4 regions of the Colwellia sp. SU-HH01217 genome follow, and region 2 is predicted to be linked to each of the others. Evidence: predicted binding sites of a transcription regulator. Region 2 holds the regulator's gene; each other region holds the start of a gene.

Region 1 (3,219 bases), 240 kb from region 2:
TTATTTGAATTATCAACAATAAAAGGGAGCTTGCCTTTGGGGGATCTTTTTAGGTTATTAGGGTTCGAGTTACTGACAAATTCAAGCTGAGTTATTCGCAGAAAAAGATCAACCTTTACCACAAAGGGGCTAGCATCAGGTACACCTAGTGCTTGTCCAAAACCACATAACTTAATCATTTATCTTCCTTAAAGCGCTATATTTCCAATAACGTGAATTTTGATCAACGTATTATGGTTAAACAATATAATTACCTGAACGGTAAAGGTTATTCAATTTATTGTAAAGAGTTTACCGTTAATCTATGAAGAAATTTCTGCGGCAACAACACTGATTTCAACTAATAAAACATCTCTTGCCATAGGGGCTGCTACGCAGGCTCTTGCTGGCGCATAACCTTCTGGCACCCAATGATCCCAAACTTCGTTCATTTCACTAAAATAACTCATATCTTTCACATAAATAGTGGCGGATAAAATGTGCTTACGATCGCTGCCTGCACTAATTAAAAGTTCATCAACTTTTTCGAGCATCGAACTAGTTTGCTCGCGAATTCCCTTAGTGGCGTCTTTGCACACTTGTCCGCACAAATAAATCGTACCATTGTGCTTAACAATTCGACTCATACGTGTTTTGGTTTCAATTCTTTCTATTGTCATTTTGCTCAACTACCTTTATTCAGCACATAAAAAAACCTTTTAGCTCACACTAAAAGGTTTCTTAGTATAACTAATTTACAATTAGCTAGTTCGGTTATTTTTTACGTCTCGCTGCAAAACCAACAAGTGCTAAACCAAATAAAGCCACTGTAGTTGGCTCTGGGATATCACTGACAACTTCACCATTACGTACACTAAAACGGTATAAGCCATCAACACCAACGTTTGATGTGTTAGTTAAACCTAACATTGCTGATTGATTACCAGCAGCACTTAGCTCTGAAAAATTACTGCCATTACCCGAATTCCAACCGGCACGAGCAATTGTTCCACCCAAGCCACCTACTCCATCACTCGCTTCACCTGTGGTCCAATTTAAATCTTCATAACGAAATTCAATATCAAAGTCTCCATTACCTTGATCAATTAAGGCTAATTGAAAGCTGTTTAATAAGTCTGACTCACTATCATAATAACCAACATCATCCCAAGTAGCAGTAAAGATATTATTTGTTGTATCAAGATCCCAATAAACTAAATTGCTACCAGTTGAGTTGCCACCAGGAGATGCTGCTACCGCACCCCCTCTTGTATCAACATCAGCAAAAAATGGCGCGATAATTGGGTTAGAAGTCGCATCAATTAACGAGTACGGAGTAAAAGCACTCAATTCATCAACGAATGTTACATTACCATTATTATTTAAATATAAACCTGTGTAATTAGTGCCAAAAAAATCCAAACCGCCAGTAAAGACACTTGATAAGTCTAGAAAAGCTGTTGAAGCATCGTCATTGGCTGATAGTGAGTTTTCACCAAAACCAACACTACCGCCTAAACCATTAGTTAACATAGTTGCAGATGAAGCAAAAGAGCCCAACGTTAACGTTGTCGCAAGCAGTAAGTTTTTAAAATGCATAGTAAATCCTTTTTATTTGTAAAGTAATATTATATTTCAACCGCTAAAGGCAAATATCAAGCCAAAATAAAAATTAAATATAACACTTTAAAAACAGTAACTTAAAAAAGACAAACTTAACAAAATTCAACGTACATAATAAGTTGTAAAAATATCTGACAAAAAAAAGCCTTACAACAGAGTTGTAAGGCCTTAAAAATTAACAGTAATTCACATTAGTGGTAATTACTCCCACTCAATTGTCGCTGGTGGTTTACCTGAAATATCGTAAACAACACGAGAAATACCATCAATTTCGTTGATGATACGATTAGAGACTAAACCTAAGAAGTCGTACGGTAGGTGTGACCATCGAGCAGTCATAAAATCAATCGTTTCAACACAACGTAGTGACACAACCCAATCGTATTTACGTGCATCCCCCATAACACCAACTGAACGTACAGGTAAAAACACGGTAAACGCTTGGCTTACTTTAGTGTATAAATCATGTTTATGTAATTCTTCGATAAAAATTGCATCTGCACGACGTAATAAGTCGGCATATTCTTTTTTCACTTCACCTAAAATACGTACACCTAAACCAGGTCCAGGGAACGGGTGGCGATAAAGCATGTCGTAAGGTAAACCAAGTTCTAAACCAATTTTACGGACTTCATCTTTAAATAGTTCACGTAAAGGTTCAACTAAACCTAATTTCATGTAATCAGGTAAACCGCCAACATTATGGTGTGACTTAATAACATGTGCCTTGCCTGTTGCCGAAGCTGCAGATTCAATAACATCAGGGTAAATAGTCCCTTGTGCTAACCATTTTGCATTTTCAAGTTTGTTAGATTCTTCTTCAAAAACATCGATAAACACATTACCGATAATTTTACGCTTAGCTTCTGGCTCACTCTCACCCGCTAAGCGATCAAGAAACCTTGCTTCGGCATCAATTTTAATAATATTTAAACCAAAGTGATCGCCAAACATCTCCATAACTTGCTGACCTTCGTTTAAACGAAGTAAGCCGTTATCAACAAAAACACAGGTTAATTTACTGCCAATAGCGCGATGTAATAGCATAGCAACAACAGAAGAATCGACACCACCAGAAAGCCCTAGAATAACTTCATCGTCACCAACTTGTTCTTTCATTTTAGCAATAGCATCTTCAATAATAGACGCTGAAGTCCATAACTTCTCACATTGACAAATATCTATGACAAAGTTCTCTAAAATACGTAAGCCTTGCTTAGTGTGAGTAACTTCTGGATGAAATTGCACTCCGTAGAATTTTTTCTCTTCATTTGCCATAGCTGCATACGCACAACTTGGTGTTTGTGCAACAGTAACAAAACCGTCAGGAATAGCAGATACCTTATCACCATGACTCATCCAAACATCAAGCAATGCATTACCATTTGCGCTAATACTATCTTCTACTTTGTTAAATAACGAAGCTTGGGCAATTAGTTCAACCGAGGCATAACCAAATTCTTTATGATCAGAACTTTCAACGCCACCACCAAGTTGTTCAGCCATGGTTTGCATACCGTAACAAATACCTAATACAGGAACGCCAGCATTAAATACATACTCAGGAGCACGTGGAGAGTTTTCTTCAGTAACTGATTCTGGCCCGCCAGCAAGAAT
Region 2 (3,219 bases):
CAAGCGCGACATTTTGTTTAATTAACGGATGCAAGCGGCGTGTTTCACTAAAGCGCTTAATTAAATCATTATTATTGGCATCAAGATAAAGAATATTGAGCTCTACGGCATTGGGAAGATAATCAATGATTTCGGAAATATCATCAGGATCTTTTGGTAAATTCCGCACATCTAGACTGACGGCAACCGTTTCATAATCGTTAATAACCGTGTGAATAAGCGCAGGAAGTAAATTAACAGGAATATTATCAACGCAGTAATATCCTAAGTCTTCCAACACTCTAAGAGCCACTGACTTTCCTGAACCAGAGCGACCACTGACGATGATAAGTTTCATATTGTTACCTACAATTAAAAAGGGCGTAAAGGTTTATTAACTAACTGATTGTTTGGATAAAGTCGAAGAGTTGCTCGTTATCGCGGCATTTTCTTAATTGCTTACAGTTATTTTTATCACTAAAGAGTTGAGCGATGCTTTGCAGGGTACTTAAGTGTTCTTCACAACAATCCTCGGGAACAAAGAGTGCGATAAAAATATCGACTGGGCGATTATCTATGGCATCAAATTCAATAGGTTGTTCAGTGGTTATTAATACGGCCACTACTTTTTGGTCGCTTTGAATACGCCCGTGAGGGATCGCGATTCCATTACCAATGCCTGTGCTACCCATTCTTTCCCTGGTCATTAGGCTTTCAAGTAACTGGTGCTGATCTAAGCCGGAAATTTTATTAACCGCAATGGAGCAAACTTCTTCAAGAATACGTTTTTTACTATGGATACTCACTAAACAGTGGGTACAGTCTTTGGTTAGGATATCTTGCAACTTCATCATATATTTCTGCGGTTTATCAATATTCATTGGTACACCTTTTTAGTTACTGTCACTGGGTAGGATCAGCAAATAAAAAAGTGATTGTGAGCTTGTGCCAATCTAATGGTGATTGACTTTGCCTTTGTATTTTAAAATTTGTTTATCAAGTTTATCTATTAACAAGTCTATCGATTTATACATGTCTTCATTCGCTGATGAAGCAAAAACTTCACTACCTTTAAGGTGCAAGGTTGCCTCGGCACTTTGCTTGAGTTTTTCTACAGTGAGCACAATGTGGGCGTTATTGATTTGATCAAAATGACGCTCTAATTTAGAAAATTTGTTATTGACATACTCTCGTAGAGAACTCGTGATTTCAACATGGTGGCCAGTAAGATTAATTTGCATAAACGAGATCCTTATTAATTAAAAATTTCAAATAGTATTAAAGTAAACTTTTTCGTTGATTCGAAGGCGGAATAGTTAAAGATTCACGGTACTTAGCAATAGTTCTTCTAGCTACGTTGATCCCTTGATCTGCTAAAAGCTCTGCTATTTTGCTATCACTTAATGGTTTAGACGGTATTTCTGCGGCAATCAGCTTTTTAATTAAGGCTCTGATGGCCGTTGATGAACATTCGCCGCCATTTTCAGTGCTAACATGGCTAGAAAAGAAATATTTGAGTTCAAAAATTCCTCTAGGGGTATGCATATATTTTTGTGTGGTAACACGCGATATGGTTGATTCGTGCATATCAACAGCTTCGGCAATATCATTTAACACCATAGGGCGCATTGCTTCTGGCCCATGCTCAAAAAACCCTTGTTGCCGCTGCACGATACAGTTTGAGACTTTCAATAAGGTATCGTTGCGTTGCTCAAGTGACTTAATGAACCATTTAGCTTCTTGTAAGTTAGAACGAATAAATTGATTATCACTGGAAGATTTCATCGTCCGAGTTAATGCCGCATACTGCTGATTGATAGATAATTTAGGTGCGGTATCAGGATTGAGTTCAACCATCCAACGACCATTTTTCTTTTCTACAGAAACATCAGGAATGACATACTGATCATCACTTTTAATGACCGCATCGCCAGGACGAGGGTTAAGCGTTTGAATAAGACGAATAACTTCCCGAAGTTGATCTTCTTTTAACTTGGTTTTGCGCATTAGTTGGCGGTAATCACGGCTGCCAAGTAAGTCAATATGTTCACTGATAACTAATTTACACTCAGCTATCCAAGGTGTCGACGGTTCAAATTGGTTCAATTGAATCAATAAACAATCGGCAATTGAACGAGCAGCAACACCGATTGGGTCAAACATATTGATACGTTTCAATACCGCTTCAACTTCATCTAATTCGACATCCTCTTTGGCAATACTCTCAAGAATGTCTTCACAGCTTACGGTGAGGTATCCTGCATCATCAACAGCGTCAATTATTGCAGTTGCAATAGCTCTATCAGTGTCGCTAAAAGGAGTTAATTGCATTTGCCAATGTAAATGGTCTTGAATAGAGTCTTGAGTTTCACCTTGGTAGGTGTAATCTTCTGATGGTGCTGAGTTACTGACACCTGAGCTAGCTGTTCCTGCGCTATATGAATCATCCCAAGTTGTGTCCATATTTAACTCATCTGGAATGTCATTCTTTTCCATAGCTTCTGTTGTACTAATTTCATCGATAGTTGGGGTGGAGTCTTCACTACCGTCACTCGTTTTACTTTCATTAGCACTTGCAGAAGGGTTATGACCTTCTTCTATATGATCCGCTTTATTTTCGTTTGAAGCCGGTCCACTTTCATCCACTTCTAATAGTGGATTGCTTTCAAGCGCTTCTTGAATTTCTTGTTGGAGATCTAACGTTGATAACTGCAACAGCTTTATTGCTTGTTGCAGTTGTGGTGTCATGGTTAAATGTTGTCCAATACGGAGTTGTAATGTAGGGCGCATTTACCTTTATAAATTTCCTAGTTAGTTTAAATAAAGCATAGTTTACGTTATTGAGAAAAGGTGTCTTTTCTTAAAATAAATTTACTTATTTGTATTCCATCACTATAACGTGAATTGTTCACCTAGGTATACATCTCTTACGTGTTGATTCGCAAGTATTTGTTCTGCATTACCTTCGGCAATTAATTCACCATGACTTACAATATAAGCGTGTTCACAAACATCGAGAGTTTCTCTGACATTATGATCGGTAATAAGTATGCCAATACCACGCTCTTTTAAATGGATAATAATCTTTTTTATATCGCCTACTGAAATAGGATCAACACCTGCAAAAGGCTCATCTAGTAAGATAAACTTGGGATCGGCAGCTAATGCTCTTGCTATTTCTACCCGTCGGCGTTCACCACCAGATAAACTCATACCTAAATTATCTTTGATATGGCTGAT
Region 3 (3,219 bases), on a different contig from region 2:
TCTAATGCCACTGATACACTAATGCGGCGTACCGTACCAGCTTGTTGTTTAGTGTGGCTTATTGCTTCGTCTAATTCATAATTTTTGGTTGACTCAACATGCTTTCTTGATGGCATAGCTTTTTGTTGATTATTCGCAACGGCATTTTCTGGAATGGCAGCATCTAACGGAGGCTGATTAGATAAAGCCCCAGGAATACCGCCAAGTAAACCGCCGATAGTGCTATCTTCAACTTTCATTTCACTACGTAGTGAAGGTAAGTCTGAATTATAACGGCGTTGTGTTTCTTCTACGTTGGTAAAGTCCATAGTGACATCAACTTGCGCAGTATAATTACCTAAGCCAACAACAGGAATAAGGATACTGTCAATTTTCGCTAAGTATTCTTGTTCACGTTTTTGTTCAATTTCAAATTCTTTACGAGAACGAGACGAGATAGAATCTTGACTTCCAGAGTTAAGTAAACGTCCATTTTGATCGGTTACTGTTACGCGGTTAGGTGAAAGCTCTTGCACAGCAGAAGCGACAATATCTACAACCGAGTCAACTTCTTCTTCAGACAACACACGACCGCGCTGCATGGTTAAAACAACGGTAGCAGAAGGCGTTTTAGCGCGTCTGGCAAATACATTTTCACGAGGAATGGCTAATAATACTTTAGCTTTAGAGATAGATTGCAACTGGGTGATAGTGTGAGCAAGTTGCTGTTCACGGCCATATTTTAATCGCTCACTTTCCAAGCGTTGGCTCACCCCAAACCCCATATCTTGCATTAAAACATCGTTACCTTGCTCTGGTTTAGTCGCTAAACCTTCACGAGCAAGTAATAATTTTATGCTTTGATATTCTTCGATAGGAACTGAAATCGTGTTGTTTTCTTGGGTGTAATCGACTTTGTTCGAGTCAAGAAAATCCATGGTTTTAATTAACTGCTCTGTTGGCAGTTTAGTTAAAACGCGAAATTCAGGTTGGTTGGCCCATAAAATAACAAACACAGCAATAGCTAAACAAATAGCCAATGCCATAATTAGGGTAAGCTGTCTTAATACATCTACATTACCTAAAGTAGCTGATAGACCTGATTTTTGCTCACCAATATCACTATCATCTGACACCACCATGTCGGTGTTATCATTATTGACGGTCATATCATTTGAACTGGTTACGTCAGACACTTAACTTCTCCGCTTAACTGTTATTTTGGACAGTGATCATTATTATATTTTTTGCTGTGTACTTCTTTGCGTTTCGCTTAACGATTATTTTTCAGTATTCAATCGATGAAATTACACTGGCATGCTCATGACTTCTTTATACGCTTCAACAAATTTATTACGCACTTGAACTGTTGCTTCGAATGCTAACCCAGCTTTAGATGATGCGATCATGGTTTCTGCTAAGGTCACGTTATGATCACCCATTTCAAAAGCTTGTTTTAGTCGCCCCGCTTCTTTTTGCGTTGCATTAACGTTTTCAATCGCGTCTTTTAATAAGTTACCAAAGTCACTTCCTGATTTGTTAACAGCTGGAATTTCACTTCCCTGCATACCGACATCGGCCGCTTGCATTGACGGAAAACGGTTACCACTAGCCTCTAACGACATGCTTTGCATTTGGGCGTATAAAGAATTATTGGATATTTCCATAGCGTGCTCACTTACTGTCAAAATTTTGTTATAACCAGATATAACAGTGATACTGCAAGCATAGTGCCAATAACTTTAATTAAGAAAAAAAGCGTTCAGCTTAGGAGTTACTTGACTCGACCGAGTCTATTGAGAGAAATACTAAGGAAGATATTGCTTAAAATAAAAACACTTTAAACTCTATAGTACTGTTTAAAGATAGTACCGTTTAAAGTGTTTTTAATAATATGGATTGCGACAACAGCGCGATAATCAAAGCTTAAAAATATCGTTAAGCAGGTATTTGGATACCACTATCACGCATTCTAGCAATTTTATAACGTAAAGTTCTTGGGCTAATACCTAACCGCTCTGCAACAGCTTTTCGGCTGCCGTGACACGATTGTAGTGTGTCTAAAATAATTTGATGCTCTTGTAACTTCAATTCATTACCTAATTCACTACCCTGTTCTTGTGCACAAAGGCTCTCATTTTCTTCTTTAATATTGTTATTTGATTGATCAACTAAATTCCGCTCTTGCACAGAAGTTGTTTCAAAATTTTCAATATACAAATCGTCAACACCAATTTCATTACCGCTTTGCAATATAAGAGCGCGTTGAATGACATTGTCTAACTCACGAACATTACCAGGCCAGTTATAAGCTAACATTTTACTTCTAGCAGCTATGCTGAACATCGGCATATTATCGCCTGTTTGTTGACTGTATTTAACCACCAAATGCTGAGCTAAAGGTATAATATCGTCTCGGCGCTCATTAAGTGGCAACCAAGTTAATGGAAATACATTTAAACGATAATATAAATCTTCGCGGAATTTTCCTTCACTTACTGCTTCTTTTAAATCTCGGTTAGACGTGGCGATAACTCTAACATCTAACTTAATCGTTTTCCGACCACCTAAACGCTCGACTTCTCGCTCTTGTAAAACACGTAAAATTTTAGCTTGTAGGCCTAAATCCATTTCAGTAATTTCATCTAATAAAATAGTGCCGCCTTGGGCTTGTTCAAATTTACCAGGGCAAGCTTGAATAGCACCAGTAAAAGCCCCTTTTTCATAGCCAAATAAGGTCGCTTCTAACATATTCTCAGGGATTGCAGCGCAGTTAATCGCCACAAAGGGCTGCTCACTTCGTGCAGAGTTGTAGTGCACATATTGTGCTAATACTTCCTTACCAGAACCACTTGGCCCTAGCACCATAACTGAAGCTTCTGTAGTAGCCACTTTTTTGGCGAGTCTTAATAATTCAATACTGTGTTTATCTGCAACAATCGGGGTATTTTTATTAACAACTTTAAGAGGAACGTATTGACTAACCATGTTGAGTAATACTTCGGGCGCAAACGGTTTAGCCATATAATTGCAAGCACCATCACGCATGGCTTGTACCGCATCATCGATAGTGCCATAAGCCGTCATTAATAAAACCGGCATATTGGCAGCAATATTTTTGATACTTCTTAGCAAGGACAACCCTGACATACCACCCATTTGAACATCACTCACCACAAGATCAATTGCATGGTTTTGTAATTGCAATAAGGCAGCTTCGCCAGATTCCGCCTCAATACA
Region 4 (3,219 bases), on a different contig from region 2:
TCTCTGATATTCAGTACGTTAAAATAGTGACCGACTTTGGTAATGAATATTCGTCTGGTGATCCTAATGCACAAACCACTAAATATTTAGAGTATCCAATTAATTATGGTGGCGGCACCATAGGAACTCTTCAAATATCGGCCAATTACCATGATATTTACTCTGCGCTTTGGCAAAAAGCTAGTTTTATCATTACTTCCGAATTCATTAAAATTTTTATTGTGGCCTTTTGTCTTATTTTTATTGTTCATAAGTTGATTACGAGGCACATCTATTTAATCACTGATTATTCACAGCAACTCAGTGGCGATAATTTAGATCTGCCTTTGGCCTTAGTTAATCGCTCTGGAAAAAAAGATGAGTTAGATTTTTTGGTTGATGCCATTAACGCTATGCGCATAAAACTGAAAAATGACATAATTAAATTAGAAGAAGCCGAGAATGCTCTTATCTCTCTTAACGGTGAATTAGAGGTAAAAGTGTTTGATCGTACTTCAAAATTAGCTAGCACTAATGAGCAGTTACAACACAGTCTAGATAATCTTACATTAGCGAAAGATCAATTGGTACAGTCTGAAAAAATGGCTTCACTGGGGCAATTAGTCGCAGGTGTTGCTCATGAAGTTAATACGCCATTAGGTATTTGTGTTACCTCTATCACTGCGTTAAAAGAAAAAATCGACGATTTGGTCAAAGCTGTCGATTCAGAAGAGTTAACCAAATCCTACCTTTCAAATACTTTAAATTTGTTGATTGAATATCAACAAATTATTGAGCGTAGCTTAAATAAGTCTGTTGAATTAATTCGCGGTTTTAAATCGGTTGCAGTTGAGCAGCATACAGATCCTGAAATTAATATTAATTTATTTGGGCATGTTACAGACGTGGTTAATACTGTAAAAACAATGTTTAAACATAAAAAGTATCAAATTTCTGTATCGGTAGATCCTGAACTAAACTTAATTACTTACCCTAGCGCTTGGAACCAAATTTTAACTAACTTTTTGATGAACTCACATATACATGGTTTTGAAGGTTGTGTTGAAGGTGAAATAAGTATTGAGTTTACTGAAAGTAGTGGCTATTTAACCCTGTTATATAGTGATAATGGTAAAGGGTTGAGTGACGAAATTAGAGAGAAAATATTCGATCCTTTCGTAACCACCAAAAGAGGGCAAGGCGGTTCGGGCTTAGGTATGAATATTGTTTATACTCTCGTTGATGCAAAACTTGAGGGCACTATAAGGGTACTTAAAACAGAACAAGGCTGCGCTTTTAAAGTTAAAGTACCTATACATAAAAAGACTGTAACGAAGTAGCGCTTACGTACTATATAAAGAATATAAAAATACAAAACACCTAAGGGTATGTCGTTAGCTTAGGTGTGTAAACGGTCATTTAGTTGCACCAATTAAACATACACCCTTCCTAAATTATGCACTTTAATTGTGCATGTTTAATTTATCATAGTTTTCCTTTTTATTATTAATTCATTAAAAACATAGACTTATGTTTTTCGTTGTCGTTGGTACAAGCTTTGCAATCTTGGATTTATAAATCTCAAATAATGTAGATTCAGGAAAACACATGAGTAATAAAATTAATTTAGTTGTTATCGGTAATGGTCCGGTTGGGCATCATTTTTTAGAGTCTTTGGTGCAAAGTGGTAAGTCGGGGAATTATAACATCACAGTGTTTGGTGAAGAAGTAAGACCTGCGTATGATCGTGTACGTTTAACGGCTTGGTTTGATACTCGTGATGCTGCCGACATTAATATGGTAGAACAAGGCTTTTATCCCAGTAATGATATTACGCTTTTTACTAGTGATAAAGTGGTTGCCATAGATCGCTCAGCTAAAACTGTTACCTCACAAACAGGTAAAATTGTAAACTACGATAAGATTATTTTAGCCACTGGCTCTTACCCTTTTGTCCCTCCAGTACCTGGCTTTGACAGAGAAAATGTTTTTGTATATCGCACCATTGAAGACTTAGAAGCTATAACAGCAGCGGCACAAAAAGGCAAAACAGGCGCGGTAATTGGTGGAGGCTTATTAGGTCTTGAAGCAGCTAAAGCTTTAAAGGACTTATCTTTAGAAACTCATGTTGTTGAGTTTGCCCCAAGATTAATGGCGGTTCAAATAGATGATGGTGGCGGCAAAATGCTGCGCAAAAAAATTGAAGATATTGGCGTTAGTGTGCATACCGAAAAAAATACCAAGAGTATTACCGATGGTGAAAACGCTGTACACAAAATGAGTTTTGCTGATGGCGAAAGCTTAGAAATAGATATTATAGTGTTTTCCGCTGGTATTAGACCCAGAGATGAACTCGCTAAATCATCCGATCTAAAAATGGGCGAACGTGGTGGCATTGTTATTAATGACCAATGTCAAACAAGTGATGAGGATATTTATGCCATTGGTGAAGTTGCTTTGTGGGAAAATAAAATATTTGGTTTAATTGCCCCTGGTAATGCAATGGCAAAAGCGGCATGTGAACATTTACTTGGCGATAGTGGTAATGAGTTTACCGGCGCCGACATGAGCACAAAGCTTAAGTTAATGGGCGTAGATGTAGCCTCAATTGGCGATGCTCATGGCAATACACCAAACAGTCGCAGTTATACTTTTGTCAATGATCGTGATGAAGTTTATAAAAAAATAGTCGTTTCTGAAGATGATAAGTATCTACTAGGTGCCGTGCTTATTGGCGACGCAAGTGAATATGGCAACTTATTACAGTTTATGCTTAACAAAATGGAACTTCCTAGTGAACCAGAAGGCTTAATATTGCCACAAGTTGATGGTCAATCAACTGGACTCGGTGTTGATGCACTGCCTGAAACCGCTCAGTTATGTTCTTGTATGAATGTAACTAAAGCTGATGTGGTATGCGCGGTCAGCGAGGGTGCAACTAATATAGGTGATATTAAAAATGTCACCAAAGCTGCTACGGGTTGTGGTGGCTGTACGGCGTTAATTACCCAAGTTCTTAATTGTGAATTAGAGAAAAATGGTGTTGAAGTAAACACTGATCTTTGTGAGCACTTTGCTTATACCCGCCAAGATTTATATAACATTATTCGTGTTGAAAAAATAAAAAGTTTTGAGGCATTACTTGAAAAGCATGGCTCTGGTTTAGGTTGCGATATTTGTAAGCCTACAGCAGCCTCACTATTAGCTTCTTGTTGGAATGATTACATTCTTGAAAAACCA

The links. The regulator sigma-54, encoded in region 2, starts transcription at its own class of promoters, with help from an activator protein. The targets are predictions, from matches to a motif close to GTTGGCACGNNNNTNGNNT.
Region 1: AC27G3_RS00505 (nidogen-like domain-containing protein) is a predicted target of sigma-54. The motif match lies at 1,626-1,644, and genes of this name have one in related genera.
Region 3: fliE (flagellar hook-basal body complex protein FliE) is a predicted target of sigma-54. The motif match lies at 1,699-1,717, and genes of this name have one in related genera.
Region 4: nirB (nitrite reductase large subunit NirB) is a predicted target of sigma-54. The motif match lies at 1,525-1,543, and genes of this name have one in related genera.

Annotation. Positions count from the first base shown of each region.
Region 1 is NZ_BAAJLX010000001.1:135,423-138,641, forward strand. Features, by position in the region: gene AC27G3_RS00495 (glutathione S-transferase family protein) at 1-179, opposite strand, end outside; gene AC27G3_RS00500 (RidA family protein) at 303-659, opposite strand; gene AC27G3_RS00505 (nidogen-like domain-containing protein) at 754-1,578, opposite strand; gene guaA (glutamine-hydrolyzing GMP synthase) at 1,804-3,219, opposite strand, start outside.
Region 2 is NZ_BAAJLX010000001.1:374,125-377,343, reverse strand. Features, by position in the region: gene rapZ (RNase adapter RapZ) at 1-337, opposite strand, end outside; gene ptsN (PTS IIA-like nitrogen regulatory protein PtsN) at 378-860, opposite strand; gene hpf (ribosome hibernation-promoting factor, HPF/YfiA family) at 933-1,220, opposite strand; gene AC27G3_RS01605 (RNA polymerase factor sigma-54) at 1,258-2,769, opposite strand; gene lptB (LPS export ABC transporter ATP-binding protein) at 2,872-3,219, opposite strand, start outside.
Region 3 is NZ_BAAJLX010000002.1:123,260-126,478, forward strand. Features, by position in the region: gene fliF (flagellar basal-body MS-ring/collar protein FliF) at 1-1,148, opposite strand, end outside; gene fliE (flagellar hook-basal body complex protein FliE) at 1,287-1,646, opposite strand; gene AC27G3_RS03685 (sigma-54-dependent transcriptional regulator) at 1,918-3,219, opposite strand, start outside.
Region 4 is NZ_BAAJLX010000002.1:297,022-300,240, reverse strand. Features, by position in the region: gene AC27G3_RS04505 (sensor histidine kinase) at 1-1,319, shown strand, start outside; gene nirB (nitrite reductase large subunit NirB) at 1,588-3,219, shown strand, end outside.